3 regions of the Caldanaerobius fijiensis DSM 17918 genome follow, and region 2 is predicted to be linked to each of the others. Evidence: predicted binding sites of a transcription regulator. Region 2 holds the regulator's gene; each other region holds the start of a gene.

Region 1 (10,877 bases), on a different contig from region 2:
TGCCGCTTAATGCTCCCGCCTCCATAAGGTTAGGTGTCACCACAAGGCTTAATGGGATAAGCTCTCGCTTTAAAGCCTCCATAGCTTCCGGTTTTAATAAGTGACTTCCACTTTTTGAAATCATCACCGGATCCAGCACAACCTTATCAGGCTTATAAGTCTTTAAGCCTTCAGCAACGGCTTTGATGATACCTTCACTGGATACCATGCCTATTTTCACAGCATCAGGATACAAATCTTCAAAGACCGCTTTCATCTGCAGAAATACCATCTCCGGGCTTATATCTTCTATCCCGAGAACACCCGTGGTATTCTGCGCTGTAATAGATGTGATGACACTCATGCCGTAAACTCCATGAGCCGAATAAGTTTTTAAATCAGCCTGTATACCCGCTCCGCCACCCGAATCAGAGCCAGCAATAGTAAGTGCCAGTTTCATAATACCACCTCCGCATAAATTAAGCCCACCTGCATGGGTGGGCATTTTCGTAAAATCAAAGTATTTTATTCAAACACTTTGATGCTTCCCTACGCAGGCATTATCCTGACAGGTTCCAAGGGTCGGGAACTAATCCCCTCTCAGCCTCATACGAAGCTCCCCTAGCATCCATTCTATTTAATTTTTACATAACTTCACTGCAATCCCCTGTGCCATATTATGTGTTTTGCTTTAGTATATCACAATTTTAAATCAAATCCAAGTAATTAGTTATGACATGTCGCTTTAAATATATCCATTGTCTGTTTAGCTGTTTTCCTCCATGAAAACTGAGCTGCTCTTTTTAAACTTTTTTCTCTCAAAATGTTTATAAGCTCTTTGTTTGTTAATATTTCTGCCATTTTATATGCGATTTCCTCAGGATTTAAAGGATTTACAAGCACCGCTGCATCACCTGCAATTTCTGAAGTAGCCCCTCTGTTAGAGGTTAAAACCGGCAATCCACAAGCCATAGCTTCTATTATAACCAAACCAAAACCTTCGTATAATGATGGAAAAACAAATAAATCTGCAGCATTGTATAAGAAAACAAGTTCTTTTTCTGTTAAATCATTAATACAAATTAAATCATATCCAATTTTTATCCCTAGCCTTTCTAATAGTACGCGTTTTTCTTCAATTTGATTTATATATTCACTCACCATTACAAGTTTGTGTTTTAAATGATACTTATTCTTTGAAATTAAATATGCCATTATAAGGTTATTTATATTTTTTCGTCTCTTAGCACTCCCTACGTAAAGTATAAATGGCTCATTGATACCATATTTATCTCTTACATGACTTTTTGCCTTTTCCTTATTAATTGCAGAAAATTCATCACCTGGAGCTAAATAAGTCACTTCTACTTTATTTTCGGGTACTTCAAGATATTTAATAATATCACTTTTAGATGCATAAGATCCCGTTATTATTTTAGCAGCTTCTTTAGCTGATATTGGAACCCATTTTTTTAAATAATAATACTTGCTTTCTTCATAATCATACGGATCAAAATAATAATAAATATCATGTATCATTACTATCCCAGGACTTGAAATATTTGCTGGTAAAACAAAATTTGGTGAAAAAAAACAATCTATGTTTTCTTTATTAACAGCTTAAGCTAAATAACATCTCTCCCATTCTGCACTTCTTGGGTTCAATACTTCCTTTGTAGAAACAAAGCGCATGTAAACATTTTTACCATGAACTGACGTACAACCTTTTTTCTGAAAAAGGATTATATCATTTTTCTCTTCCTCGTTAATAGCTAATAAAGAATAGATAAGCCGTTGTGCATATGTTAATATTCCACTATTCCCATTTTCTTTTGATAAAATGTCAAATCCGCAAAACACATCTATTCCAATTCTCAATTTAACTTTCACCGTCCTCCCTTTCCTGATTTATAAACAACTTATAATACAATCCTTTTTGCTCCATAAGTTCATGGTGTATACCTTTTTCTACTATCTTGCCTCTCTCAAGCACTACTATCTGGTCCGCATTGGTTACCATCCCAAGATCATGGGTTATTATTATCACCGTTTTGTCCATTGCTAATTTATCTATCTCTTCTACAAATCTTCTGGAAGCTTCTTTATCTAACCATGATGTGGCCTCGTCAAATATCAATATCTCTGGATTTCTTAACAGTACTCGGGCTATTGCAATTCTCTGCTTTTGACCACCTGATAAACCTGTTCCCATCTCTCCCAGTTCCGTTTCATAACCATCAGGCATTTTTATTATAAAATCATGGGCATTAGCTCTCTTCGCTGCCTCTATTACTTCTTCATCAGTAGCATCCCATTTCCCAAACCTTATATTCTCTTTTATACTCGCCTTGAACAAAAAGGGCTCTTGAAACACCACTCCTATATGATCCCTCAACGAATTGTCTTTTATTTCACTTATATCTATCCCGTCTATGTATATATGCCCTCTATTAGGCTTATAAAATTTTAATAACAAATCTGCTATAGTGCTCTTGCCAGCTCCGCTCAAACCAACCAATGCCGTCTTACTTTTTGCTTTTATTTCTAAATCTATACCCTCTAACCTGAACTCTGAGCCAGGGTACTGAAAAGATACATTTTTAAAGAAAATATTTCCTTTTATATTTTTTAACACTTTCAATTTTTTTTCTTCTTTTTCTTCTTCGATTATATTTAAATTCTTTATTCTATCCCATGCTCCATCACTAGTTCGTATACTGGCAAATAGGTTTCCAAAATTCTGCAAAGGCACTATTATATTCCCTATATACATGATCGACGCTACTGCTGTACCTGGCTCTAACCTTCCTCTTTGTATCTCGAAAACCGATATTAAAAATGCTAAAGCCTCTAATACATAAAAAAATAAATAAGGACCAGAAGAACTTTCCAGAGAAACAAATTTTTCTTTAAGCGACTTGTGCTTTATATCTTCAATAATATTTTTTAACCGATCATTTACCAAATCACAAGCGTTTAATGCTTTTATCTCCCTTGCTGCCACTAAGCTCTCCTGTAATGTAGAATTGTAATTGGATATTTTATCCTGTAATTTAGTACTTATTTCTCTTAATCTTTTCGATAAATAGTACGGTAGAAGAGTAAAAACGATGCAAAACGCAGGTACGAGCCATAATAGTTTTACATTTATAACTTTTATAATTACAATCGTTGTAAAAAACAATATTATATCTACAATCATTTCACCGACGGCTTCATATTTTTCGGCATACACAGGAATATCGTTTGTAAGGCATGACATTATGTCACCTATCTGCATCCTTTTGAGTTTGTGTATAGGTACAGAGCAAACGTGAGAATAAATCCTGTTCCGAAAATCAACAATAATATTCTGTTTAACCTGCGTATACAAATATGAAGATAAATTTATAAAAATTTCACCTAAAACTCTTCCTATAAAAAGCAAGATAATAACTTTATACAAACTTATATCAATTTTATTATTTTCAAAGCTATCAATAAGGATTTTAAATGCCCACGGATACAAAAGCCATGAGGACATCATTCCAATCAAACCTATTAATACGGCCAATACTTCAAAAATAATACTTTTTTTATTAAATTTCATTTAATCCCTCCACATAAAATTCTTATATAGTTTATTGTGAACTCCACAAAATTCTAAAACAATAGAATTTTCGCAATATATATTCAAAGAATTTCCCCACTTTTGTTTAATCTACACCATATGAGATGATAAAGCTAAGTTTAATCAAACTCTTTGATGCTTTCGTTGATTTCTCTGAACCTATCCTTTCTTCTTTCTACAACCATTATTACTTTTTTATCGATCGTTATAGGGATTTTAGCTTTGAATCTATGATTTGTGCCATCGTTCAAAAAATTCTTTCTACCCATACTCCTCAGTTGCTTGTTCACAATTTTTAACTCTCTAAAGAATTAAGAGAACTTTGCAGTTTTCCCGCGGTACCCGACCCTTCTCAATTCTCTAGATTTAAATCTCTATTTTTTCATGACCTTTAATCTTTCTTCTATAATCTCGTTAATATTACCGAATATATACCGTACTATCAGTTTTACTCTCTCTAATATCCTAATCGGCGATACTATTAGCTTCGAGCTTTATGTCAAGGAGAATAATCCCAAAATATTTGATTCTCTATATCGCAATGTTAAAAAATTTTCTAAACCCAATCCCGATTTTAATCCTCATTCCCATGCCTGTAATAAAATACCTAAGTCTGCTTCCTCTAACCTCGATGTCAAATTCTTTCACATAAACGGATATTTTCTATTCCATTAAAACCGCTGTTATTATTAACAGCTTAGCGTTGTCCAACATATAAGCTTCTACAATGATTCTCTTGACGTCAAAATATTCCTTCCACCGCCGCTGAATCTAAAACCTTGTATGAATCTGGAACTTCAGTACTCGCTCTTAATAGTTCCTTTAAATAACCCTCATTTTTTCTACAGGTACTTTTTAGGCGACGTTTACTTTGACACTTTTGATAATTTATCTAATATCTTTCTGTTAAACAGCCATGTTTGAGCAAACACAACCAGGAATGAAAATCTATTTTCGTGTTAAACATAGAAGCAACTCTATAGTGCTATGAAATTCTAAAAAATGGTATAAACTCTATAAAAAGCAAATGGTCATTGAAAAATCTATCGATAACTTAAAGATTTTATGTCTGTGAATAACTTTAAAAGCAGGTATTTTAATTGCATGTATAACATAGCACAGGGTTAATTATTACAGCCAATGTCGGGATGTGGACAATTCTTTATCTTTAAAACAACTTTTAGACTAACAAATGTTATCTTTTGATTTGACACGCCCGACATTTTTTAACAATTAGGTAGGTTTATTAGCTTGCTTTTTAAAGCATACTCTTTTTATTATGTAATTACCTCGATATTTTGACTCTTATAAATACTTTATTTTATCCCCATATTAGTATTTTCGCTGTTATTTATTTATTTTGCAATTATTTAAAGATTAAAAAACTGCAAACATGACTAGGATCATAAATAAATATCAAAAAAATTCCTTATGATCTAGCATGAGAAGCATATGATTCATATTTTGAACCACCGCTACCTTTTATAATTCTTATTGCTGAACCATATTTAATAATTGATGGTTTGGAATATTGTTTTTTAGTAATGCGAAGCATCCTAACTACCTCCCTTCCAAATACTATTAATTTTTTTTAATTATAATATTTTAATTTAACAATCAATCCTGTCATGTTTGCAGTTTATAAGCAAAATTAATTTTTAAAATATCTTAACCATATTTCCGCCGATAAAGTACGACCAATCGAAAACAAATATGGATCTTTTACATATCCTTGTTTTGCATAGTTCAAAATCTGCAAAAATTTTTCCTTATCAATAAATTTTAATTCATTAATTATAATTGAATTATTAATAATTTGTTCGAGCCAAGGCCACTCTTTTTTTAGGCCTATATAAAATCGCCGTTCACCACCCGCTTTATTTTTTCTGTTAAGAACATCTTCTGGTAAGATACCTTTTAATGAATATCTCAAAATATATTTATTTAATTCCCCTGCACGTATTTTTTTATCTATTGGAATTCCAAATATAAATTCTATTAAAGGTAGGTATAAAAATGGATACTTTATTTCAACTAATTTAGCAAATACATTTCCGTCTAATATTTCATGAATATTATTCATTATACTTATTTGATAACTATCAGTAATTGTATCCACTTTTATTGTTCTGTAATACTTTTCTATTCTCTCATTCAAATTAGTAAACATTATCAATTTTTTACTAACCCAAGGTGGAACAGTACTGTTAAACAAACAAACATTTCTTTTTAATATAGGTAATAAACAATTTTCCTTTATTACCTTAAATACTGGACATTTTAACTGTCTACTCCATTTAAGAGATTCAATTAACACCTTAATTAAGGATCCTTGACGTAAATAATCAGCTAAATAATAATTATTCCATGATAATAAATGATCTCCACCTTCTCCACTTATAATAGTATCTATATTATATTTTTCAATTATATTGAGCATAAATTTATTTTGGTCATGTATTAGAATATTCATATTAGGTTCGTCATAAAATAATTTATCTTCCCCCTCTATTTGGCCTAAATTTTTTAAAAACCAAAATTCCCTTCCATCTACAATAATAGGATTAAAATTTGGATTACTATTTATAACACTCTTTGCAAAAGGCATGTCGTCTTCTTCAACTAATAATGAACCATAATCAATAGTAAATGTATTAATTTTATTTTTTAAATCCCTTCTCTTCTCTACTAGCTCTCTAACTAAACATACAATAGAAGATGAATCTAATCCTCCACTCAATTCTATTAAAACATTGTTACTAATGTTAAAATTTCTATAAACTGATTCCATTAATAAGCTTTTAAAATGCTCAAAATAGTCATCCTCGTTTTTATAATTTACCTTTTTTATATTTGAGATATTCCAATAATTTACTAATTTAGCATTTTCATCGTTTATAATTAATATACTACCAGGCATTAAACGCTTAATATTTTTATACGGAGTAAGGTGTTGTTCAAAAAGGCCAAACGTCAAATATTCTGAAAAATATACATCATCCAAATCACTTCTTACTAAATTATATTTTAATATATTACTTAAGTTAGTCGCTAATACTACTACATTATTATAAATGCTATAAAATAATGACTTAATACCTATAGAATCTCTAACGCATATTAGTTGTTTTTTATTTCCATCCCAAATAATAAAAACAAATTCTCCATTAATTTCCTTTACAAAATCAATACCAAACTTTTTATAAGCTAACAATAATACTTCATTTACATTCGTTATATTAATCTTATTTACTTTTCTAGCTATTTCATTAATATTATTTACTTGCCCATTGCCTACAATTAAATAATTATCTTCTCTATGTACACTTATCATATTTACATTATTTTGTTTAATTTCCTTATAAAATATTGCACTTTTTTCGCTATTTAACTTTTCTGATAAAATAAGTTGAATAGATTTATCGTTTACCCACTTATATATTATGTTATTTAATTCAAGGTTTTTCGCTATATCTTTCCTATTTAAAATTCCTACTATTTCGTTCATATTACATTCCCTCAAATCTCCTCTATAACTGAATAATCTTTCTTATTAAATTCTATATTGCTTAATACAATACCATTATATTCCACCCAAGCATGAGCGGAAAACGGATATTTACATACTCCAATCTTTAATTTAGCATTATAAATATTCTTCTTTAACAATAAATAAAACAATATCAAAGATTGTTCCAAACATTCAGCTGAATATATTTGAAAAATATTTACATTATCAATTTGCTGTTTGATATATAATACATCTAAAGAGTTTTTTTCATTTGCTGGTCGATTCTTTAAATAAGTCCTTGCTTTCATCCTCTTTAAAAAATTCAATATTCTTCGTAAACCAAAAATATATAACAAAATTTTAATCACTATAAAATAAATATATATCTTGACAAATTGAATACATTTACCTATTTTCAATTCACTCTCCACCTATATTGTTTTATTTTTTTATGTTATTATTTGCTTCAAAAGCTAACCTCAGCACTTTTTTAATTTTTAAACCCATCACTTTTTATAAAATTATTCAAAATCAACTCATCGATTAAATTTTTCACATCACTTTCTAATCTAGATATTTCCACATCATATTCTTCCATAAGTGTGTCTATAATTTCTCTAACCATCTTGCCTTCAGAAATAAGTATCCATATTCTTGAAGCCACCTCATCTAAACCAAAAAAAATACCTCTTTTATTATCTAATAAAATAACTTCCTCATTATTAATAACCCAACTAATATGGTCTAATATTTTATACCTAATTGATTCTTCATCCAACATCAGAAGAATTAACCTTCTTTCTTTTTCATATTTTAAACGTTACTATATATTAATTTTCGCCTCAATTATAATTTTTTTTTATTTTTCTTCAATACTCTAAAATACCAAAAATAGTCCATATTTAGCGATTATATCATTTTATTGTTAATTTTCTCTCTTTTCCTCACTTTTACTCACTGTATCACCAATTTACTTACAATTTCGCGGAAGGAAAGATACAGAAAGATAAATGGTCAGCCGATGCTGTTGTTGGTATTAAACCCTTAAGTTTAAATTAAAACCAAAGAAAGATTTGACGTTCGCTTAGGTTCAAAGCCTGCGCAGCTTCCCTGATAGTCAATATTCCATCAATGGTTTTATTGATAACGATTAATTTTTGTACTTCTCTTTTTGTCATACAATATCGTTCCTTTCTCATACTGACATTATTACAGAATACTTTTAATATGACAATATCATAGAATAACAACAAAAAATCACAAAATATATTGACAAATCGTATAATTTTATATAAAATAAACTTGTTAGCACTCATCAGTTTTGGGTGCTAATACTCATTATTAGCCGATTTTATACTGTTTCTAATATCCATATCTCTTTATAATCTGTGTGCGCCATTTATATCATTTATATAAATTCAATTAAATAAAAAGAGGAGGGGGTTGCATATGGTAAAGGCACTTCTTCTTGCAGGAGGTAAAGGTACAAGGTTGCAGCCACTTACTTATAAATTGCCTAAGCCAATAGTGCCCATCATGGGTAGACCTCTTCTTGAAAGGGTTATAATGAATTTAAAATCCAATGGTATCGATGAGGTAATTATAAGCACGTTTTATAAGTCCCAGCATATTAAAAATTATTTCAAAGATGGACAGGAGTTAGGCGTAAAAATCCACTATGTCTCCGAAATATCGCCGTTAGGTACCGGTGGTGCAATAAAAAACGCAGAAAAGTTCTTTGACGATACTTTTGTCGTTTTAAATTCTGATATAGTCAGTGATATCAATTACCGGGAATTAATAGAATACCACAGGAGCAAAGACGCCCTTGCGACCATCGCTATGACAGAGGTAGATAACCCATCTCAGTATGGCGTCATAGAATTTGATGATGACAATTACATAAAATCTTTTAAAGAAAAACCCAGACCCGGTGAATCCAGTTCCAGCTGGATAAATGCTGGCGTGTATGTTTTTCAGCCGGAAATATTTGACGAAATCCCGGCTAAAAAAGCCATTTCCTTGGAAAAAGATATCTATCCGACTCTTTTACAAAAAGGATACAGGCTGGCCGCTTATCAGTTTTATGGGTACTGGCTGGACATAGGGACAGTGGAGAAATATACAAAGGCCCACAAGGATATATTGAGTAGAAGGTGCGATTTCTGTCGGTTTGATGGTAAATCAGAGGATAGTGACAATGTGATTGTAGCAGAAGGCGTAAAAATTCACCCTGAAGCAGAAATTATAGGTCCTGTATATATAGGCAAAAATACGGTGATAGAGGCCGGCGCAAGGGTAGGTCCTTATTCTGTCATAGGTGAAAATAACCTCATAAGCAAAAACAGCAGAATCATTGGCAGCATATTGTGGGATAATGTTATCGTAAATGACGGCGCAGAGCTGATAAACACTGTGGTAGTTTCAGATTGCTGCATAGACTCAAACAGTCGTATTTCCCATACCGCTTACATCAATGACGTCTACACAGAAGGACTGCAGCTTATATAACAGCAATTACTCTAAAAAGCACAATTTAAATTCCAATCTGAAAGGAGGGACTCCTGGTTCTTATTTAAACCAGATGTGTTATGGTACGGAATATTGGTAAATGCGCTAAAATTGCTTTTCTTACCACATATCCACCTAGGGAATGCGGTATAGCTACATTTTCTCAGGATCTAGTAAGAGCTTTGAAAAAAATCAATTCTGGCTTTAATATAAATGTGATCGCTATAAATGACAACCACTATGATTATCAAGAAGAAGTGTTTTATGAAATCAACCAGCACAGCAGAGGCGACTATATCCAGTTGGCCCGCAAACTCAACGATTCCGATGTAGACATTTTAGTGATAGAACACGAATACGGGATTTTTGGCGGAAATTGCGGCGAATACCTTCTGGACTTGCTTGAAAACATCAAAATACCTGTCATTACATGTTTGCACACAGTACTGTCAAATCCTTTTTTTGAAAAGCAGAAAGAAATATTGATGGCAATTGGCAAAAAGAGTGCAAAAGTTGTTACAATGGCTCATAACACGGTAGAATTGTTGACCACGATTTATGGTATAGATAGAAGCAAAATAGAGGTAATACACCATGGTGTCCCGTATAAAGATGTAGTGCCAAGAGAAAAGTTAAAAGAAAAATACGGGTACAGTGGAAGACCCGTGATAAGCACTTTCGGATTGATAAGCCCCGGAAAAGGGCTGGAGTATGGGATTCAGGCAATACAAAAAGTGGCTCAAAAATACAATGATGTGCTCTATTTAATCCTGGGGCAAACCCATCCCAACATAAAAAGAGAATATGGCGAAAGTTACAGGGAAAAATTAATTGAACTGGTGAAAAGCCTGGGCTTAGAGAATAACGTAAAATTCGTAAATAGATATCTAACCAAAGATGAAATAATAGAGTATCTCCAGCTTTCAGATATATATATGACACCTTATTTAGGTAAAGAACAGGCTGTAAGCGGAACACTGGCTTATGCTGTTGGATATGGCAGGGTGGTGGTATCTACCCCTTATAAGTACGCCGAAGAGATGCTGGCAGATGGCAGAGGAATGTTGGCTGATTTTATGAATCCAGACTCTTTAGCAAAGTGTATATTATATGTACTTGATAACCCTGAAGAAAAAAAGAAAATGGAAGAGAAAACATTGAACTTCGGAAAAAATATGACATGGGAAAATGTGGCAAAGCGGTACATCGACCTTTTCGCGGCAATAATAAATAGCTCAAAAAAGGTAGGTGTTGCTTGATGAATTC
Region 2 (10,877 bases):
TGGAGCGAGAGTATAATCTCAAGCTGATTACGACGGCTCCCAGCGTTATATACAGGGTAACTAAAACTAACGGCGAGGTACTGGAAATATCCAATCCTGTGAACATGCCTAAGCCGCAAGAGATCGAATACATTGAAGAGCCGATAGTTGATGCATCTATCATTGTATCATCAGACTTCGTAGGGCCCGTTATGGACTTATGCCAGGAAAGACGAGGTATATATGTAAATATGAACTATATAGATATCAATAGGGTAATGTTACAGTATAAGCTGCCGCTGAACGAGATCATCTTTGATTTCTTCAATACGCTGAAGTCGAGGACAAGAGGTTATGCATCGCTGGATTATCAAGTTTCAGGTTATCAAAAGTCAGATCTCATAAAATTGGATATCCTGATAAACGGAGAAGTGGTAGATGCCCTTTCTGTAATCGTTCATAAAGATAAGGCTTATGAGAAGGCCAGAAAGATTGTAGAAAAACTCAAAGATTCTATACCGAGACAGCTATTCGAGATACCAATACAGGCGGCTATAGGAAACAAGATAATCGCCAGGGAAACTATAAAGGCTATGAGAAAAGATGTGCTGGCCAAGTGTTATGGCGGCGATGTAACCAGAAAGAAGAAACTCCTGGAAAAACAAAAAGAAGGGAAAAAGCGCATGAGACAGATCGGCAAGGTGGAAATACCTCAGGAAGCTTTTATGTCGGTATTAAAGCTGGAGGATAAAGATTAAAATTGAACGATATAAGCCTTTATATACACATTCCTTTTTGCCTTAAAAAATGTTATTATTGTGATTTTAATTCTTATCCAGGCATGGATGATTTAAAATCCACTTACGTAAATGCCTTGATAAAAGAACTGTATATGTACTCATATAAATTAAAAGGTTATGTAGTAAGGACGGTATTTATAGGAGGCGGTACACCTACCACGTTTACTATCTCACAGCTTTCCCTTCTTTTAAATACCGTTAAGAGTGCATATAATATAGAAAAGGGAGCGGAGATAACCATAGAGGCCAATCCAGGCACGCTTTCTCGAGACATGCTTTATGCTTTATCTTGCCTGGGCGTAAACCGGTTAAGCATAGGTCTACAGGCCGTGCAGGATGATATTTTAAAGTCAATCGGTCGTGTGCACACCTATCGCCAATTTTTAGAGAACTATAATAATGCTTTAGCCTATTTTGACAATATAAATATTGATCTTATGTTTGGGCTGCCTTTCCAGACTGTAGACTTGTGGTTAGAAACCCTTGATACCATTATAGCCCTTAAACCTCAACATTTATCTTGCTATAGTCTCATTTTAGAAGAGCATACACCTATGTACGATATGGTGCGCAAGGGCGTTTATAAATTGCCTGATGAGGAAACCGAGCGACAGATGTACTATGAAGCAAAGAAAAAGCTGAGATCAGCAGGATACAGGCATTATGAGATATCCAACTTTGCGTTACCGGGGTATGAGTGCAGGCACAACATGGTTTATTGGACAGGCGGCCAATATGTTGGCGTAGGGGTAGGTGCCAGCTCATATTACAGCAACATAAGGTATAAGAATGTGGATAGCATAGAAGATTATATCGATAGGGTTTATAAAGATTTACTGCCAATAGATGAATTTGATTATGTTGATAGCCAGCAAATGGTGATATATGCTATTATCACAGGCTTAAGGCTTATTGACGGAATAAACCTCGACGAGTTTAGGCAAAAATATCGCTTTGACATAGAAAAAGAGTATGGCGATGTTATTGAAAAATACAGTGACCTCGATTTGCTGGAAATAAAAAACGGACGCCTCAAATTTACAGAAAAAGGTATAGATGTATCCAATACTGTATTGTGCGATTTTTTAAGATAAATATTGACATTTTGGCTTTTAAGTGATATTTTATAAGCATGAATTAGCACTCTACACAAGAGAGTGCTAATAATGAGAGGTGAGGCCAAATGCAATTGGATGAAAGGAAGGATATGATTTTAAAGGCTGTCGTTGATGGATATATAAAGACAGCCGATCCTGTGGGATCCAGGACAATTGCAAAAAAATACAAGATGGGTTTAAGCTCAGCCACTATAAGAAATGAGATGGCTGACCTTGAGGATATGGGATATCTGGAGCAGCCTCACACATCTGCCGGCAGAATACCTTCCATTAAAGGATATAGATATTATGTAGATAGTATAATGAAAGATCTGATGGGTTTGACCTCAGAATTAGGTCAGGATGAAAGATATATACTTGAAAAATATTTGTTTGAAGATATATATTCTAAAGCCAATGATAGAATCGATGAAATTATCAAGAAAATTGCCAAGTTGCTTTCAGATATAACTAAATATACATCACTGGTATTAGCGCCGCAGGTCAATCAGAGCAAATTAAAGGCGATAAAACTGGTACCTATCGATGAAAGAAATATGCTATTAGCTTTGCTTACCAACACAGGTCTTGTTAAAAATACGGTATTTAAAATAAATGCAGTGTTAGATGCTCTTGAAGTTGACAGGATAAACAACCTTATAAATGAAAAACTAGCAAATTTAACCGTCGAAGACATAGATGACCACTTGATCACCAGTATAAAGGCCGAATTTAACAATGATGCGTTGCTAAACGATGTAGTGAACATGATAAAAAATTTTCTAAGGAGAGCCGATGATAGCGATATATTCATGGATGGTACCACGAATATATTTAACTATCCTGAGTACCAGGACATAGAAAAAGTAAAAAACTTTATGTCATTGCTCGAAGAAAAAGAGCTGCTTTATGAAGTATTGCGGCCGAATAGAGAGAATGAGATAGATATAATAATAGGTAGTGAAAATAAATACGATGAGACAAAGGACATGAGCATAATTATTGCCACATACAGATTAAACGGCAGATCTATAGGCAGCATAGGTATAATAGGGCCTACGCGAATGAATTACCGAAAGGCCATAGCTACTGTTAAAATAGTCAAAGAGGACATGTGCAAATTGCTGGAATACCTATATGGAATATAAAGACAAGGGGTGGGTTGAACGGTGGAAAAGCAAGAAGAAAAAAAGCAAGAAGAAATAGAGAATAAAGAAATAGAGAATAATGAAGTAGAGGATAGTATAAATCAAGATGAACCGAACACCGAAGAAATAAAAGAAGAAACCATCGAAGCCACAATGAAAGATACACCGGTAAACGACGAGCAGGATAAAAACGAGGCCGAAGATATCCAGAAACTCAAGGAAGAGCTTTATGAAAAAACAAGACAGGCAGACGAGTATCTAGATATAGCCAGGAGGGTTCAGGCTGAGTTTGATAATTTTAGAAAGCGGACTCAGAAAGAAAAAGAAAATCTCATTAAATATGCTAACGAGCAGCTGATATTGGCTATATTGCCTGTACTGGACAATCTGGAAAGAGCGGCTGCCGTAGAAGTCAATGAGGCTAACAAATCAATAGTAGATGGTGTAAATATGGTAATAAATCAGTTCAAAAAGGTCCTTTCTGATTTCGATGTAAAGGAGATCGAAGCAGAGGGAAAGCAGTTTGATCCATATAAGCATCATGCAGTGATGCAGGTGGAAGACAGTGGCTTAGAGCCTAATACAGTTGTAGAAGTGCTACAAAAAGGCTATGAACTAAATGATCGCGTAATAAGACCTAGCCTTGTAAAAGTTGCAAAGTAAAAATAGATTCAAGGAGGAATGATTTAAATGGGGAAAATAATAGGGATTGACTTAGGTACCACATTTTCATGTGTTGCAGTAATGGAGGGAGGCCAACCTGTAGTAATACCCAACGCAGAAGGTGCCAGGACGACGCCCTCTGTAGTGGCGTTTACGAGCAACGGCGAAAGGTTGGTAGGCCAGGTTGCAAGGAGACAGGCTATTACCAATCCTGAGAGGACGGTTATGTCCATAAAAAGGCACATGGGAACAAATTATAAGGTAAAGATAGATGATAAGGAATACACGCCACAGGAAATATCTGCTTTTATCCTGCAGAAATTGAAGAGCGACGCTGAGGCATATCTGGGCGAACCGGTTACTCAAGCTGTCATTACCGTTCCTGCATATTTTAATGATAGCCAGCGACAGGCGACAAAGGATGCAGGCAGGATAGCGGGGCTTGAGGTCCTGAGAATCATCAATGAGCCTACTGCCGCGTCTTTGGCCTATGGACTGGATAAGGAAGAAAACCAGAAAATTATGGTATACGACCTGGGTGGAGGTACATTTGATGTATCTATTTTAGAGCTGGGCGATGGTGTATTTGAAGTACTGGCTACCAGCGGTAACAACCACCTGGGTGGTGATGACTTTGATCAGAGGATAATGGATTGGCTGATAGATGGGTTTAAGAAAGAGCACGGAATAGATTTAAGCAAAGACAAAATGGCGTTGCAGAGGTTAAAGGAAGCCGCAGAAAAGGCAAAAATAGAGCTTTCATCTGCTACCTCATCGCTTATCAGTCTGCCATTTATAACTGCTGACGCTACAGGACCAAAACATCTGGAAGTCACATTGACCAGGGCAAAGTTCGAAGAGCTTATATCAGATCTGGTGGCTTCTACAGAAGGGCCTGTAAGACAGGCATTAAGTGATGCTAATCTCACTCCGGATCAGATAGATAAGGTCATATTGGTAGGAGGCTCTACCAGAATACCTCTGGTGCAGGAGACTGTAAAGAGGCTTACAGGCAAAGAGCCATATAAAGGCATAAATCCGGATGAATGTGTGGCTATAGGTGCGGCTATACAAGCAGCTGTGTTGGGCGGTGAAGTAAAGGACATATTGCTGTTAGACGTCACGCCACTATCTCTTGGTATTGAGACCCTTGGCGGCGTGTTTACAAAGCTTATAGAGCGCAATACTACGATACCTACAAGAAAGAGTCAGATTTTCTCCACGGCAGCAGACAATCAGACCAGCGTTGAGATACATGTGCTCCAAGGCGAAAGACCTATGGCCAGGGACAACAAGACGCTGGGGCGCTTTACTCTGACAGGTATACCCCCTGCTCCAAGAGGAGTACCGCAGATTGAAGTTACATTTGACATTGATGCCAATGGTATTGTACACGTATCGGCTAAAGACCTGGGAACAGGCAAAGAGCAGAGCATCACGATTACTTCTACCACTAACCTCAGCGAAGAAGAGATTGAGAGGATGAGGAAAGAAGCTGAGAGGTACGCCGAAGAGGATAAAAAGAAGAAAGAAGAAGCTGAGATAAGAAATAACGCTGATTCGGCTATATATCAGGCTGAAAAGACATTAAAAGACCTGGGTGACAAGGTAACACCTCAGGAAAGAGAACGGATAAACTCAGAGATAGAGAAGGTAAGAAAAGCATTAAGCGGCAATGATGTACAGGCCATAAAGAATGCCACAGAGGCATTATCTCAGGCATTCTATGAAGTGTCTACAAGAATCTATCAGCAAGCCGGTAGTGCTGGTGGAACCGGTGGTGCAGGCGGTACTGGAACCGGCTCCAACTCAGGCAACGATGGTAATACCTACAATGCGGACTACAAGGTTGATTAAAACCTGCGATTGAATTAAAACCTGCCCTGTCAGGGCAGGTTTTAGATTGAGGTGGTGATAGTGATTGGCTAAAGATTATTATGAAATATTGGGAGTAGATAGAAATGCGTCGCAAGATGATATAAAAAAGGCGTATAGAAAACTGGCCAAAAAATATCATCCTGATATGAACCCTGGCGATAAAGAAGCCGAACAGAAATTTAAAGAAATAAACGAAGCCTATGAAGTGTTGAGCGATCCTGAAAAAAGGGCAAGATATGATCAATTCGGGCATGCGGGAGTAAATGGCCAGGGAGGATTTGATACGGGTGGATTTGGCGGCTTCGGTGGCTTTGGTGATTTTGGCGATTTTGGTGGTTTTGGAGATATATTCGATATGTTCTTTGGCGAAGGATTTACGGGCCGAAGAAGAAATGCTCCACAAAAAGGTGCCGACATAAGGTATAGCATGACCATATCATTTGAAGAAGCCGCTTTTGGAGCAGAAAAGGAATTCAGGATTGAACGCACAGAGGCATGTAGTACTTGCGGTGGTACTGGTGCAAAGCCAGGGACCAAACCTGCAGTGTGCGGATACTGCGGTGGAACAGGTCAGATAAGACAGACTCAGCGTACGCCCCTTGGAAGCTTTACTCAGGTGAGGACTTGCGAACACTGCCATGGTACGGGTAAAATTATAAAAGAGCCATGTCCTGAGTGTAGGGGAACGGGAAGAGCCAGAAAATCCAGGAGAGTAAAGGTAAAGATACCAGCGGGTGTAGATAACGGTTCTGTTATATCCTTGAGAGGAGAAGGTGAACAGGGTATAAACGGCGGCCCTCCGGGAGATTTGTTTATTGAAATAAAGGTAAGGCCCCATGAAATATTTAAAAGAGAGGGACAAAATATCATATGTGAAATTCCCATTTCTTTTGTTCAGGCAGCCCTGGGAGCCGAGATCGAAGTACCCACATTAGAAGGCAAGATAAAATACACCATTCCTGAAGGAACCCAGAGTGGAACGATTTTTAGATTAAAAGGCAAAGGCATACCAAATGTTCACGGCTATGGTAGAGGCGATGAATTGATAAAGGTGTATGTAGAAGTGCCTAAAAAATTGACAGAAAAACAAAAAGAGCTTCTCAGAAAGTTTGCCGAAATAAGTGGTGAGGACGTCAATGAACAGAGCAAATCCTTTTTTGAAAAGATGAGAAACGTATTTGGAGGTTAGGGGTATGAGTTGGATAGAAGTCCAGGTTAAAACTACTCGGGATGCGGTAGATGCGGTTTCTAATATTCTTTATGATGTTGGTGCGGGAGGCGTTGTAATAGAGGATTTTCATATAAATTTGGATGAGGTCAACGAATGGGACGAAATAGATATAGACAGATTTATTGTGGATGAGAATATTGCTACAGTTAAAGGATATTTGCCAGGAGGCCCGGATTTGCCGGATAAGATCAATGTAGTAAAAGAGCGAATAAGAGAGTTGCGGAATTACCTTAATACCGGCGAAGGCACTATAAGCATCACAGAGGTTTATGAAGAAGACTGGGCTAATTCATGGAAAAAGTATTACAAACCGGTGAAAATCGGGCCTAAAATTGTGGTAAAGCCCGATTGGGAGGAATATGAGCCTGAAGATGGGGAAATAGTTATAGAGATGGACCCCGGTATGGCTTTCGGCACGGGCACCCATGAGACCACAAGGATGTGTATAATAATGTTACAAAAATATGTAGAGCCCGGAATGAATGTCTTTGACGTGGGATGCGGTTCAGGGATATTAGCGATAACAGCCGCAAAACTAGGGGCATCCCGGGTCCTGGCTTCGGATATAGATGATGTGGCGGTAAATGTGGCGAAAGAAAACGTGCAAAAAAACGGTGTAAGTGATGTCATAACCGTAAAAAAGAGTGATGGACTTAAAGAGGTGAACGAAATAGGACCAGCAGATCTAATTGTGGCTAATATAATAGCGGATGTTATCATAAAAATAACCCATGACGTCAGGGAAAACTTAAAAAATAATGGTATCTACATCGCCAGTGGTATCATAAGAGATAGGGAAAAAGACGTGGTAGAAAAATTAAAAACCGAAGGATTTTCTATTGAAGAAATTATGTACGATGGCGAGTGGGTTACGATAGGTTGTGTGTTAAATGCATAAGTTTTTTGTGCCGCCTCAAAATATATTTGACGATAAAGTTGTAATAGAAGATAAAGAAGATTTTAATCATTTTAAAGTTCTGCACATCAAAAAAGGCGAAAGCATTATAGTATCTGATGGTATGGGAAACGACTATGAAGCAGAAGTTTATAAAATAGATAAAGATAAGGTTACGGCAAAAATTGTAAATATCCTTCCACCGGTGGAGTCCAATATCGATGTAACCCTTTATCAGGCTCTTCCCAAATCCACTAAAATGGATTTGATTGTGCAAAAATGTACTGAATTGGGTATCAATAGTATTGTTCCTGTCATCACAGAGAGAGTGGTCGTAAAATGGGATGATAATAGCAGTAAACTTAACCGATGGAGAAGAATAGCTTATGAGTCATCAAAGCAATGTCGGCGGTCCAGAATTCCACAGGTACATGAGCCCATGAGCTTTGAAGAACTGCTGAATTTGATACCGACTTATGATATTTTTATTTTACCGTATGAAACTGAAAACGTGGTTCACTTGAAAGATATTATGAGAGCGGACAATAATTTTAAAAAAATAGGCATCTTTATAGGTCCTGAGGGAGGATTTAGCAATTGTGAAATAATCAAGGCCACGGAAAAGGGAGCTCGTGTAGTGACACTGGGATCCAGGATTTTAAGAACCGAAACAGCGGGTTTTGTAACTGTTTCAATAATTATGTATGAGATGGGGGATATTGGTTAATGCAAAAAAAAGCAGCATTTTATACGCTGGGTTGTAAGGTAAATCAGTATGAAACAGAGGCAATGGAAGAGCTTTTTGAAAATGCCGGATATACCGTGGTGGATTTTGACGATGTGGCAGATGTGTATATCATAAACACGTGCACCGTAACTGCCAGAAGCGATAGTAAATCCCGCAATCTCATCCATAAAGCGTTAAAACTTAATCCCAACGCGGTTATAGGTGTTGTGGGTTGCTATGCCCAGGTCGCACCCGAGGAAATCATGGACATTCCAGGCGTAGATCTGGTAGTAGGCACAAATCACAAACAGGAAATCGTGCATCTGGTAGAAGAGGCCATGAAAGGCAAGAAGATAAATGCGGTGGAAAACATATGGCAGCAGAAGGATTTTGAGCAACTGACAGTAAAAGGCCATAAAGGCAGGACAAGAGCATATGTAAAGATTCAGGAAGGTTGCAATCAATTTTGTACCTACTGCATAATACCGTATGCCAGAGGACCTGTGAGGAGCAGGCCTGTAGAACATGCTATGGAGGAAATACGCCGATTGGCCGCTGCCGGATTTAAAGAGATCGTGCTGACGGGTATACACATAGCATCATATGGAAAAGATTTGAAAGGTGAAAGCCTTATAGATTTGATAGAAGCGGTCAACGAGGTGGAAGGTCTGAAAAGAATACGCATGAGTTCTGTAGAGCCGTCTCTTTTAACCGATGAATTTGTGAGCAGGGTATCCCGAATGCCTAAGTTTTGCAGGCATTTTCATATTTCGCTTCAAAGCGGTTGTGATGAGACTTTAAGGAGGATGCATCGGAAGTATACCACCTCTGAATACAGGTCTATAGTAGAAAGGGTACGGCGGTATATACCTGATGTAGCCATAACCACTGATATTATGGTAGGATTCCCCGGTGAGACGGAAGAAGAGTTTGAAAAAAGTTATGAGTTTGTAAAAGAGATAGGTTTTAGTCATATTCACGTGTTTAAATATTCCAGACGAAAGGGGACACCTGCAGCTGAATACCCCGATCAGGTAAAAAACAGTGTAAAAGAACAGCGCAGTAAAAAGATGATACAGCTGGGTAACATATTAAAGCAAAATTATATGTCCAGATTTTTGGGGACAACACAGGAAGTGCTTTTTGAGCAACCAGTAAATGACAGACCTGGATATATAGAAGGTCTTACAGATACCTATATAAGGGTTTTAGTAAAAGGCGATGAATCTCTAAATAACAGGCTCATACCCGTGGAATTTACGGCTATAGAGGATGACCACATAATAGGCAAAATTAATTAAACAAGGAGGATTTTTCGAATTTATATTGAATATAAAATATAGTAGGTTTGGAGGTGAAAAGATGACTGAATGTATTTTTTGTAAAATTGTAAACAAGGAGATACCGTCAGAAATTGTGTACGAAAATGATCAGGTTGTGGCTTTCAAAGATATAAATCCAGTGGCACCTGTACATATACTCATTGTACCTAAAGTACACGTAAAGTCTATTATGGAACTGGATACAAGTTCTAATATATTAAATGGTGTTGCCGAGGCGATACAAAAAATTGCCAAAGACCAAAACATAGCTTGTGAGGGCTTTAGAGTTGTCAATAATTGTGGTACCTTGGCCGGCCAATCGGTAGACCACCTGCATTTCCATCTGTTGGGTGGCAGGGCTATGCAGTGGCCGCCGGGTTAATAGCTTGACTTTAATAGAAGAGGGGTATATAATGTAAATATACTTCGCCCAATGTACTTGGAAGGGGGGAGAATATTATGCCAGAAATCAGAGTTGGGGAAAATGAATCTTTAGATAGTGCACTTCGCAGGTTTAAAAGAGAATGTGCAATGTCAGGTATCCTTTCTGAGATAAGGAAGAGAGAACATTACGAGAGTCCCAGCGTAAGGCGCAAGAAGAAGTCTGAGGCTGCAAGGAGAAGAAAAAACAAATAGTGGAAGAAAAAATCCGGTTAACGCCGGGTTTTTTTATTTACTGTTCAGCATAGATATTAGTATAGAAATAAAAAAGGAATGCGGGGATATGTATGAAAGAAGATTTGAACAGGGTAAAAAAGGCTTTCGCCGATATGCTTGATTACCCCAAAGATGTCATACTGGATATGCCGCGGATCACGATGATAGGTGATATAGAGCTGGTAATAGACAATCACAAGGGCATTATAGAGTACAAAAGCGATATCATAAGATTAAATTCAGGATGTGGGGTTGTGAGGATCACCGGGAAAAATCTTACTATCAAGGAGATACAACCTGAAGAGATATATATAACTGGAAACATCACAGCCATAGATTTTATGCAGTAGGGTGATAATGTTGCGAAATAATGTGTGGAATTATTTGAAAGGTTATGTTAATATAAGAATTGACGGACTTTCCATAGAAAAATTTATAAATATGGCTGTGACCAGAAAAATCTGGCTGAAAGATGTCAAA
Region 3 (10,877 bases), on a different contig from region 2:
TATCGCTGGTCCATACCTGGTCAAAATACCTCAATATCCCTAGATCCACTCTTCCGCCTCCGCCTGAACAGGACTGGAATACCACGTCAGGGTGCTTCTTCCTGAGCCTATCCACGATCTCATATACCCCCTGCACGTGCCTCACCCATATCTCTCTCTGTTCCTCTTCAGGCGCTGAAGGATATCCCGGCTCACTGAAGTTGCGGTTCATATCCCATTTTATAAACTTTATATTATATTCAGATAGCAATCTGTCCATAAAGTCATATATGTATTCCCTTACATCTTCTCTGGCCAAATTCAATATAAGCTGATTGCGGGCCTCTGTTCGCTCTCGGGTTGGAAAATGATATACCCAATCGGGGTGTTTTCGGTAAAGGTCGCTGTCAGGGTTCACCATTTCAGGCTCTACCCACAATCCAAAATCCATACCCAGGGCGTTTACCTTATCTATTAATGGTTTAAGCCCATTGGGAAACTTTTCTTTATTTACATACCAATCTCCAAGGCCAGCTTTATCGTTATTCCTTGCTCCAAACCAACCATCGTCCATCACAAAAAGTTCCACTCCTAAAGATGCAGCTATTTCTGCCAGTTTAATCTGTCCTTCTTCGCTTATATCGAAACCGGTAGCCTCCCATGAGTTATATAGAACTTTTCGCAAGCTGTTTCTATGATTTTCAGGCAGAACGTATTTAAGCTGATATGAGTGGAGATTTCTGCTGGCCTGACCAAAACCTTTATTGGAAAACCCTACTATAAATTTAGGCGTAACAAACTTCTCTCCAGGCTTTAAATGCCACGCAAAGTCAAAATCGTTAACACCTGCACTGACTTTAATTAAATTGAAGTTGTCCCTTTCAATGACGATTTTCCAGTTTCCACTCCAGGCCAAAGCTCCAAAGTAAACATCGCCGTTGTCTTCTGTAGCCTCCGCATTTTTATCCAGGGCAAACCAGGGATTTGCATGATGGCTGGTAGTTCCCCGCCTGCTTTCCAGCACGATCTTTGTCTCAGGAACCATCACCTGGTTTAGCTGGGTTTCGCCAGCCCATTTGCCGGTAAGATACGAAAGCCTGTATGATGTTTCCCTGGGAACGTATATAGAACCTGATAACACATTTTCCAGCCTGATGCCTTGCGTCCCTTTATTTATTATCTCAGCATATCTTTCAATGAGGTCACAATCTTCTATCACCGTATAATGAAGTCTTACCTCAAGAGGATAATAAACATCTTTCAGTATTACCGTCAGCGTATTGTCCTTTATATCAAAACTATCGTATTTAAGGACCACATCTCTTACGTTGTCGTGAAATGTGGCTTTAATGCATGGCTCGGTATACTTTATCTTAGACCACGCCATATATTCTTCTTTGCTCCTGCCTTCACCGCTGGTAAATGATGCCCAATCCCTGGAATTACGCGCTTCAGGGTAGTCCGATATATACGGAAGCTTCTCATCAAAATATATGTTGTTGATTAATCCTGTTTCGCTAACCCCCAGCGCATACGAAATATTACGGGCTTCTAAAACCCAGATTTTTCTATTTTCATCATACTTTATCATAGACAAACCTCCATTTATATGTTATTTTGCACTCATTATATTATTGAATTATATATTGTGTAAATAGAAAGATGTAGGCTTTTTATGTATTATAGTTAAATAGCATCTGTTGAAACGTTGTGTATACAATTTTAAAAGATTATCTGTCATGGCCAGAAGATGAGCATTGGGAGATAATAGATGGAAACGCATATCTTATGGCTCCACCACCAAGAATCCATCAGGAGATTTTGGGGGCCATATTCAATCAGTTTTACAATTATCTTAATAATAAATCCTGTTTTGAATGAGTATAGTATAAAAAAAGAGAGCATGTTCATATCTAAACATGCTCTCTTTATCGTATATTACATCATGTCCATTCCCGGATTTGAAGCGGGTGCTGCCGGTTCTTTCTCTGGAATATCTGCCACAACAGCTTCTGTGGTGAGAATCATGGCTGCAATACTTGCAGCGTTCTGCAATGCTGAGCGGGTAACCTTTGTAGGATCAACGATACCGGCTTTAATCATGTCTACATACTCTTCCTTATATGCGTCAAAGCCTACGCCTGGTGGTGAGTTCTTTACCTTTTCTACTACAACAGAACCTTCCAGACCTGCGTTAAACGCAATCTGCTTAACAGGTTCTTCCAGAGCCTTCATCACGATCTCAGCACCTGTTCTTATTTCGCCCTCTAAGGATTCAACCACTTTTTGAACAGCAGGTATGCAATTGATAAGTGCCGTTCCACCGCCAGGTACTATACCCTCTTCAACAGCAGCCCTTGTTGCAGACAAAGCATCTTCGATTCTATGCCTCTTCTCCTTGAGCTCTGTCTCGGTCGCCGCACCAACCTGGATCACCGCTACGCCACCAGCCAATTTTGCCAGTCTCTCCTGCAATTTCTCTCTATCATAATCCGATGTGGTTTCTTCTATTTGTACCCTGATTTGCTGGATTCTGTTCTTTATCTCCTGTTTGTCGCCGCCACCATCGACGATAGTGGTATTCTCTTTGTCAACCCTTACCTGTCGAGCGGTACCCAGCATGCTTATATCAGCTTCTTTTAGATCATAACCCAGCTCTTCAGAGATCACCTGACCACCTGTGAGGATAGCAATATCTCTGAGCATTTCTTTTCTCCTGTCACCAAAGCCAGGTGCCTTTACACCTACACATGTGAAGGTACCGCGCAGTTTGTTGACAACCAGTGTTGCCAGTGCTTCACCTTCGATGTCATCAGCAATGATCAAGAGTTTCTTACCTGTTTCTACGACCTTCTGTAACAACGGCAAGATTTCCTGCACATTTGAAAGCTTCTTATCAGTTATGAGGATCAGAGGATCGTCCAGCACAGCCTCCATTTTCTCAGTATCTGTCACCATGTAAGGCGATACATAACCCCTGTCAAACTGCATACCCTCAACTACTTCAAGGGTTGTACCCATGGTCTTAGACTCTTCAACGGTTATAACGCCATCTTTACCAACTTTCTCCATAGCTTCAGCTATGAGGTTTCCAATTTCCTCATCGGCCGCTGATATAGATGCAACTTGTGCAATGGCCTCTTTGGATTCTACGGGGTGAGATATTCTCTTTAATTCCTCAACAGCTGCCTCTACAGCTTTCTGCATACCTTTTCTGATCAGCATGGGATTGGCGCCTGCTGCCACATTTTTCATGCCTTCTCTTACAAGTGCCTGTCCTAAAAGGGTAGCTGTAGTTGTACCATCACCAGCCACGTCATTAGTCTTTGTGGCAACCTCTTTTAACAGCTGTGCACCCTGGTTTTCAAAAGGATCTTTCAGCTCTATTTCCCTTGCAATAGTAACACCGTCATTGGTAATGGTAGGAGAACCGTATTTTTTATCCAGTACTACATTTCTCCCCCGAGGTCCCAATGTTACTTTTACAGTATTCGCTACAGCATTTACGCCTCTCTCTAAAGCTCTTCTAGCTTCTTCTCCATATAGAATCTGCTTTGCCATCTCTTTCAACCTCCTTATGCGCGTTTTTAATTAAGAATAGCTAATATATCACTCTGTTTCAAGATGAGATATTCCTGACCATCCAGTTTTACTTCCGTACCGGCATACTTTGAATAAATGACTTTATCGCCAACTTTTACCTCAAGCTCCACCTTTTTGCCATCTATGTATTCACCGGTACCAACGGCAACGACTTCACCTTGCTGTGGCTTTTCTTTTGCTGTGCCAGGAAGTACTATGCCGCCAACTACCTCTTCTGCTTCGATAGGCTTTATAACAACTCTGTCCCCTAATGGCTTAATATTCATACTCCCTACCTCCTATCTCAATTTTATTGGCATTCATTTATTAGCACTCATCATTATCGAGTGCTAATCACATAAACTATGATAGACTAAAAAAAAAGAGAATGCAAATCTCTTTATAGTTAATATTCCACCATTTTAGCCAATTATACACCTTTATATCAACTTTTTAGGTCTTTTTCTTCGTTTTTCTCTGTTTTTTTCTCGTTTTCTTTTATTTCTATCGACTGGGCCTCAATCTCTTTATTGTTGTCCTGCCTATCTTCCCCCTGATTTCTTAAATAATTTAGTAACTTGTCAAAAGCCTCTTTCTGCTGGTCATTCATTAGGGTTTTAACGTTGTTTAAAAATCGCTCTTTTTCATCCCCGGAATCAGATCTCATGATATTGTTTTTATCCCCTTTTCCTTTGTTATCCTTATCATTTATAACAGATTCAGCCTTTGTAACCAGGTCTATTATCTTTATATTCTTAATTAATTTATCGAGTTTTCCCTCATCGTCTCTAAAAATAGGTTTAAATAATTCTATGATCTTTGCCATCTTATCTACCTGGCTGATGTGCTCATCGCCCATTATGGCCTTTATTTTATCGACATATTCATTCCAGTTGCTCATCAAGCCATCCAGCACTTCTAATAAATTTAATGAAAAATCAAATAACTCCTGTTTATCCTCAGCTATATGGGATTTTACTGCTTTCAGCATCTCGATCTTATTTTTTCTTTCTTTTCTCACATCTTTTATTTGATGCAAGGCTTCAGATTTATTAACATTGTTCAACCGTTTGTAACAATCATAGATATTTACGCTGTTTACGTAAATCTCCGATAATATTTGCTCGTATTCTGGTAAGTAAGGCTTTATACTGGACATAAGGTCTCTCAACTTATAAAAGTGTTCTTCTTTTAAGTGAATCTCCGGTACTTTAAACTTAGGTATATCTTCATCTTTTCCATCCTTCCTATCCTTTTCCCCTCTCATTAAAGGCAAAGTTTTTCTAGTTGTGCCTGAGTCGCCTACTTTTTCTTTAAACACCACCAGTAAAAGCAGCAAAAGCAGCATAGCCTCTCTATTCAAGCGAATCCCTCCTTAAATTCACATTTGAAACCATATGTACAGGGCCAGTCCATGCTGGCCCTCATAAATTCCTATTTTTCATTAATCATTGGCACAAAGAAAAATATGAGGAGTATTATTATTATAATCCAGAAAAAGCCTCCATCCCATTTTGCTTCTGGCATCTTGATAACCTCCTTTTTAAGTGGTCTAATACATTATACGGTGGTCACATAAAAGTGTTACTGTAATTCAAGGCCAAATAATCTTCCAAAAAATCTCCTGACGTTTCTTCTCGGCTTATCCTTTGAAACCATTATAAGGATGAGAAAAAAGAAAAGCAGGCTCTCCTCTTCAAAATGTACGTCCAGCATAATGGTCAAAAGCAAGAAAAAAAATAATAAAGTATCTCCCGATATCTTCACATTTTACAACCCCTTCCACCCACGGACTTGCCCTGTTATCCCTCAAAATCACAGAAGGTCCTATCCTGCGATAGGACCTTCTGTAGTGCAGATTAATTGAACCAACCGCCCTGGAATATAATGACAAGCAACAAGAAGAAGAACAACAAGGAACTATTATCTTCAAATAGACCTTCGAAAAATCCACCAAATCCATGGCCGTTAAATATTAAAACAAGTAGCAGGAAGAAGAAGAGTAAAGAGCTGCCATTTTCGAAAAATCCTCCCTGTGTCAATTTATTCTCTCCCATCATAAACCCTCCTTTACTTTGAATTTTGTAAACCTTCATCCTTATCCCTGTGATGATTCATTGGGAAAAATATGAAAAATAGCAAAATTATTATTATGATGAAGAACAGCCAATCGTCGTCCCACCAAAACCATTGTTTGTCTGCCATCTACACCCCTCCTTATTTTTCAAAAATATCGAATCCTGGCATGAATAAGAAGATTATGATTATTATTATGATGATCCAGAAAAATCCACCACCAAACCATTGGTTCTTTCCTGACATGTTCTCACCTTCCTTATTAGAGTATAAATAAATACGCGATTGCAGCAGCGTTTTATCTTGAGCCTAGTTTATAATATGTAGATATCCATTTAAGTGTTACACAAAAGGATGCCTTTTCATAGTATGTATTAAAACAACTATGAAAGGGTGAACATCCATGACAAACCTCCTTTTATGGACCTTACTGGCAAGATTAGCAAAATATCGGATGGCCGGAAGTAAAATAGACAGAAGATTAAAGATCAAAGCCCTAGATAAAAGCAGAAGTAGCATCACAGCCATAGTACAGACAAAGACTCTAAAAAATGATGTAATAAAGCATTTTCAAAACTGTGGCGCAAATATAAAATATGAATTACCTTTTATAGAGAGTTATGTAGTAGAAATACCTTGTGAAAATATAAAAAGACTGGCATCACATCGAGATGTAATATTTATATCCGATGACTCGGAGATTAAAAGTACCCTTAATATCGCTACAAAAGTTATTGGATCTAATATGGTAAATGATTCAGGTTACACAGGAAAAGGTATTGGAATAGCTTTTTTAGATACAGGGGTGTATCCCCACCCAGACCTCACAGAACCAGAAAATAGAATAGTTGCCTTTAAAGATTTTATCAACAAAAAGGAAAAACCCTATGATGATAATGGACATGGAACCCACGTAGCAGGAGATGCTGCCGGCAATGGATATAGTTCCGACGGAAAGTACAAAGGTATTGCGCCAGAAGCTAACATCATAGCCGTAAAGGTACTGGATGCAAGGGGAACAGGAAATACCTCAGACATTCTGGCAGGTATGCAGTGGATATTGGATAACGCTGACAAATACAATATCCGCATCGTATCTATGTCGTTAGGAGATAAAGCTATGCTACCCCCATTTTTGGATCCCATGTCAAGAGGTTGCGAACGGCTTTGGCGAGATGGGCTGGTGGTTACAGTAGCTGCCGGAAATAATGGACCCGATCCTATGACTATAACGACACCAGGCATAAGTCCATCAGTTATAACCGTAGGTGCTCTGGATGATAGAAGAACTGTAGACACGTCCGACGATACAGTAGCAGATTTCTCCAGTAGAGGCCCCACTCCCACAGGTCGGCTCAAACCCGACGTCCTTGCACCTGGTGTAAATATTGTATCTCTTAACCGGAATCCTCTAGCTGCTGGCCCAGGCAGTTTGTTATTGTTCGAAAAATTATACCGCACGGCTTCAGGTACCTCCATGGCAACACCTATGGTAGCAGGCGCAGCCGCCTTATTATTACAAAAAAACCCAAACCTTACTCCAAATCAGGTAAAAAAATTAATGCAAGAAACAGCACGACCGGTAAATGGCGCTGATAAATACTCTGAAGGTTACGGATTAATAGATATAAACGCGATGTTAAAACAGGTATAAAAATGAGCACCTCTACGTCAGGGTGCTCATTTTTACTCTCTATATTTTCTGGCTATCTTTAGACGATTCAAAGCTCTTGCCAAAGCTACCTGTGAGCGTATATACTCTTCTCTGCTCCTCTTCTGTCTCAACCTCTCCAGCGCTCTTTCTCTGGCAGCTTCTGCCCTCTTTATATCAATCTCCTCAGGCCATTCCACCGCATCAGAAAGGATGAGAGTGCTTTCAGGCTTTACTTCCATAAATCCACCTGATATGAAGGCTTCACGCCACTGTCCTCCAGTCAATATCCTCAAAGAGCCTATGCCAATAGGGGCAACCATAGGCATGTGGCCACGCAGTATCCCTAAATCGCCGTCAACACTTCTAACTATTACCATCTCCACATCGCCTTCAAAAAATCTCTTTTCAGGTGTCAATACCTCTAACCTGAATGTTCCCATAAAATCACCCCTACTTCATGCTTTCTGCCTTCTTAAGCACCTCATCTATAGTGCCCACCATGTAAAAAGCAGCCTCAGGAATATCATCCATTTCTCCCTGTACAATCCTCTTAAATCCTTCGACAGTATCCTTCACCGGTACATACCTCCCCGGCATACCTGTAAATGCCTCTGCCACAAAGAATGGTTGCGATAAGAATCTCTGTATTTTTCTCGCTCTGTTTACTATCAATTTATCTTCTTCTGTCAACTCATCCATACCCAATATAGCGATGATATCCTGTAGCTCTTTATATCTCTGCAATATTTGCTGAACACTTCTGGCAACGGTGTAATGTTCCTGTCCTACTACCTCAGGTTCCAGTATTCGTGACACTGAATCCAGGGGGTCCACTGCCGGATATATACCCATTTCCGCTATCTGCCTGGACAAAACTGTAGTGGCATCGAGATGGGTAAACGTGGTGGCTGGCGCCGGATCTGTGAGGTCGTCAGCAGGAACATAAACCGCCTGAACTGACGTAATAGATCCTTCTGTGGTAGATGTTATCCTCTCTTCCAGAGCGCCCAACTCATTCGCCAATGTAGGCTGATAGCCAACAGCAGAAGGCATCCTGCCTAAAAGCGCTGATACCTCAGATCCTGCCTGTACAAACCTGAAGATATTGTCTATAAACAACAACACATCTTGCTTTTCTACATCCCTAAAATATTCAGCCATGGTTAATCCTGTAAGAGCTACTCTCATTCTTGCACCAGGAGGCTCGTTCATCTGACCGAAAACAAACGCGGTTTTATCTATAACTCCAGACTGTTTCATCTCATACCAGAGATCATTGCCTTCACGAGACCTCTCGCCGACACCGGTAAAAACTGAATAACCGCCATGCTCCATAGCCACGTTTCTTATGAGCTCCATTATGAGAACGGTCTTGCCTACACCAGCGCCACCAAAAAGACCTATCTTTCCACCTTTCGCATAAGGCGCCAGCAAATCAATAACCTTTATGCCCGTTTCTAACATCTCAGCGACAGGGCGTTGCCTATTGTACTCGGGTGCATTCCTGTGAATAGGCCAATAATCTGATGCCTTTACTTCACCCAGGTTGTCTATGGGAGTCCCGGTCACATTAAACATCCTGCCAAGTACACCCTTGCCCACAGGCACTTTTATAGGAGCTCCTGTATTTTCAGCCTCCATACCTCTCCTTAGACCATCTGTGGGTGCCAGAGCTACACACCTTACCACATCGTCTCCTATATGCTGCGACACTTCTGCCATGATATCCTTGTCTCCCAGCTTAATTTTTATAGCGTTATTTATATCGGGAAGATTATTCCTATCAAATTTGACATCGATAACAGGTCCTATTATCTGTACGATCTTACCAATATTATTCATGCCTTCACCTCCTTTACAAACTGTTAGCAGCGACTACAATTTCCTGAATTTCCTGGGTAATCTGAGCTTGTCTAGCCCTATTGTACATCAGGGTTAATTTTTTAATCATCTCGTCGGCATTTTTTGTAGCTGAATCCATGGCCGTCATCCTGGCACCCTGTTCACTGGCAAAGGACTCTACCATAGCACCATATATTAAGCCCTTTATATACTCCGGTACCATTTCATTGAAAACTTCCTCTGGCGATGGATGATACATAAATTGGTAGTGATCCGTTTTGTTGATTTTTTCATCTAAATCAAAATTTTTTAGCTCTAAGGGGAGAAGCCTCATCACCGTGGGCTTTTGCGATAGCGCTGATATGATTTGAGTATACACTATATATATTTCATCCAAAAAATCTCTATTATAAAGTTTCAATACAATATCAGCTATATCCCTAGCGGTGTAAATCGTAGGATTCTGGGCCGTATACATAAATTCTACATCAATATTATAATTCTTCTTTGCAAAATAGTCCCTTCCCACATTGCCGATAACCATCAAGTAATTGTTGCTCGTCTTTTTTATATTTTCCTCAGCTAATTTTATCACATTGTGATTATAGCTGCCGCATAAACCTTTATCGCCTGATATGACGATATAACCTACTCGTCTCTCGCCTTTGGACTCTTTGTCGCCAAGGTACGGATGTGGGAACTTCTCGCTGTGCGCCAAAATGTCAGCAATAGTATCCTGTATCTTTCTAAAATACGGCATTGTTGTCGCCAGCTTTATCTGCGCCCTTTTGTACTGTGAAGCAGCAATCAGGTGCATGGCACTGGTGATCTGCCTTGTTTTTTTTACGCTTTTTATCCTTGACATAATCTCTCTACGGCTCTGCACCCTACTTCACCTCGGAAAAATTGGCTTCTTTATACTTCTGTATGGCTTCTTTCATCCTATTTGCCAGTTCTTCGCTTATATCTTTTTTCTCTTTTATTTCCCTTAAAATATCAGGATAATTATCTTTCACATATTCAATAAGACCCTGATGGAACTTTCTAACATCACTGATAGGTATATCTACAAGGAATTTGTTGATGACAGCAAAAATCATCAAAACCTGATACTCCAGCGGCAACGGCTTATATTGTTCCTGTTTTATGGATTCAACGATTCTCTGACCTTGCTCCAACAACTCCCGCGTACTCTTGTCGAGGTCTGACCCGAACTGAGCAAAAACTTCCAGCTCCCTGTACTGAGCCAAATCCAACCTTAACCTTGATGCCACCTTTTTCATGGCCTTTGTCTGCGCTGCACCGCCCACACGGGATACTGAAAGTCCCACATTGATTGCAGGCCTCACCCCTGAGAAAAACAATTCACTCTCTAAGAATATCTGACCATCAGTGATAGATATGACGTTTGTCGGAATATAAGCGGATATATCACCTGCCTGGGTTTCAATAATAGGCAATGCAGTAATAGATCCTCCACCCAAATCGTCACTTAATTTTGCCGCTCTCTCCAAAAGTCTTGAGTGCAGATAAAACACATCACCAGGATAAGCTTCCCTTCCAGGTGGCCTCCTCAACAGCAAGGAAAGGGTTCGATAAGCCACTGCATGTTTTGACAGATCATCGTATACAATGAGCACATCTCTTCCTTTATACATAAAATACTCAGCCATAGAGCACGCTGCATACGGCGCTATATACTGCAAAGCTGCCGATTCACTGGCCGTTGCTGAAACCACAATAG

Evidence for each region. The regulator HrcA, encoded in region 2, represses chaperone genes, less so after heat shock. The targets are predictions, from matches to a motif close to ATTAGCACTCANNNNNNNTGAGTGCTAAT.
Region 1: the regulator HrcA is predicted to act here: its motif matches at 8,405-8,433, upstream of BUB87_RS05530 (nucleotidyltransferase family protein).
Region 3: the regulator HrcA is predicted to act here: its motif matches at 3,888-3,916, upstream of groES (co-chaperone GroES).

What each region holds. Positions count from the first base shown of each region.
Region 1 is NZ_FQVH01000009.1:45,584-56,460, reverse strand. Features, by position in the region: gene thiD (bifunctional hydroxymethylpyrimidine kinase/phosphomethylpyrimidine kinase) at 1-439, opposite strand, end outside; TPP riboswitch at 509-612, opposite strand; gene BUB87_RS05560 (glycosyltransferase family 4 protein) at 706-1,518, opposite strand; gene BUB87_RS05555 (hypothetical protein) at 1,600-1,869, opposite strand; gene BUB87_RS05550 (ABC transporter ATP-binding protein) at 1,859-3,568, opposite strand; gene BUB87_RS14355 (hypothetical protein) at 3,709-3,879, opposite strand; gene BUB87_RS14870 (hypothetical protein) at 5,019-5,144, opposite strand; gene BUB87_RS05545 (asparagine synthetase B family protein) at 5,241-7,097, opposite strand; gene BUB87_RS05540 (lasso peptide biosynthesis B2 protein) at 7,109-7,531, opposite strand; gene BUB87_RS05535 (PqqD family protein) at 7,591-7,881, opposite strand; gene BUB87_RS05530 (nucleotidyltransferase family protein) at 8,550-9,611, shown strand; gene BUB87_RS05525 (glycosyltransferase family 4 protein) at 9,692-10,870, shown strand; gene BUB87_RS05520 (glycosyltransferase) at 10,870-10,877, shown strand, end outside.
Region 2 is NZ_FQVH01000001.1:26,401-37,277, reverse strand. Features, by position in the region: gene lepA (translation elongation factor 4) at 1-737, shown strand, start outside; gene hemW (radical SAM family heme chaperone HemW) at 740-1,873, shown strand; gene hrcA (heat-inducible transcriptional repressor HrcA) at 1,963-3,024, shown strand; gene grpE (nucleotide exchange factor GrpE) at 3,046-3,687, shown strand; gene dnaK (molecular chaperone DnaK) at 3,715-5,544, shown strand; gene dnaJ (molecular chaperone DnaJ) at 5,609-6,754, shown strand; gene prmA (50S ribosomal protein L11 methyltransferase) at 6,759-7,694, shown strand; gene BUB87_RS00145 (RsmE family RNA methyltransferase) at 7,687-8,418, shown strand; gene mtaB (tRNA (N(6)-L-threonylcarbamoyladenosine(37)-C(2))-methylthiotransferase MtaB) at 8,418-9,719, shown strand; gene BUB87_RS00135 (histidine triad nucleotide-binding protein) at 9,781-10,122, shown strand; gene rpsU (30S ribosomal protein S21) at 10,200-10,376, shown strand; gene yqfC (sporulation protein YqfC) at 10,469-10,747, shown strand; gene yqfD (sporulation protein YqfD) at 10,758-10,877, shown strand, end outside.
Region 3 is NZ_FQVH01000009.1:28,838-39,714, reverse strand. Features, by position in the region: gene BUB87_RS05500 (alpha-galactosidase) at 1-1,570, opposite strand, end outside; gene BUB87_RS05495 (Uma2 family endonuclease) at 1,690-1,860, shown strand; gene groL (chaperonin GroEL) at 1,918-3,540, opposite strand; gene groES (co-chaperone GroES) at 3,567-3,848, opposite strand; gene BUB87_RS05480 (hypothetical protein) at 4,007-4,924, opposite strand; gene BUB87_RS05475 (hypothetical protein) at 5,146-5,328, opposite strand; gene BUB87_RS05470 (hypothetical protein) at 5,421-5,618, opposite strand; gene BUB87_RS14865 (hypothetical protein) at 5,632-5,766, opposite strand; gene BUB87_RS05465 (S8 family peptidase) at 6,041-7,291, shown strand; gene atpC (ATP synthase F1 subunit epsilon) at 7,324-7,731, opposite strand; gene atpD (F0F1 ATP synthase subunit beta) at 7,742-9,133, opposite strand; gene atpG (ATP synthase F1 subunit gamma) at 9,147-10,019, opposite strand; gene atpA (F0F1 ATP synthase subunit alpha) at 10,021-10,877, opposite strand, start outside.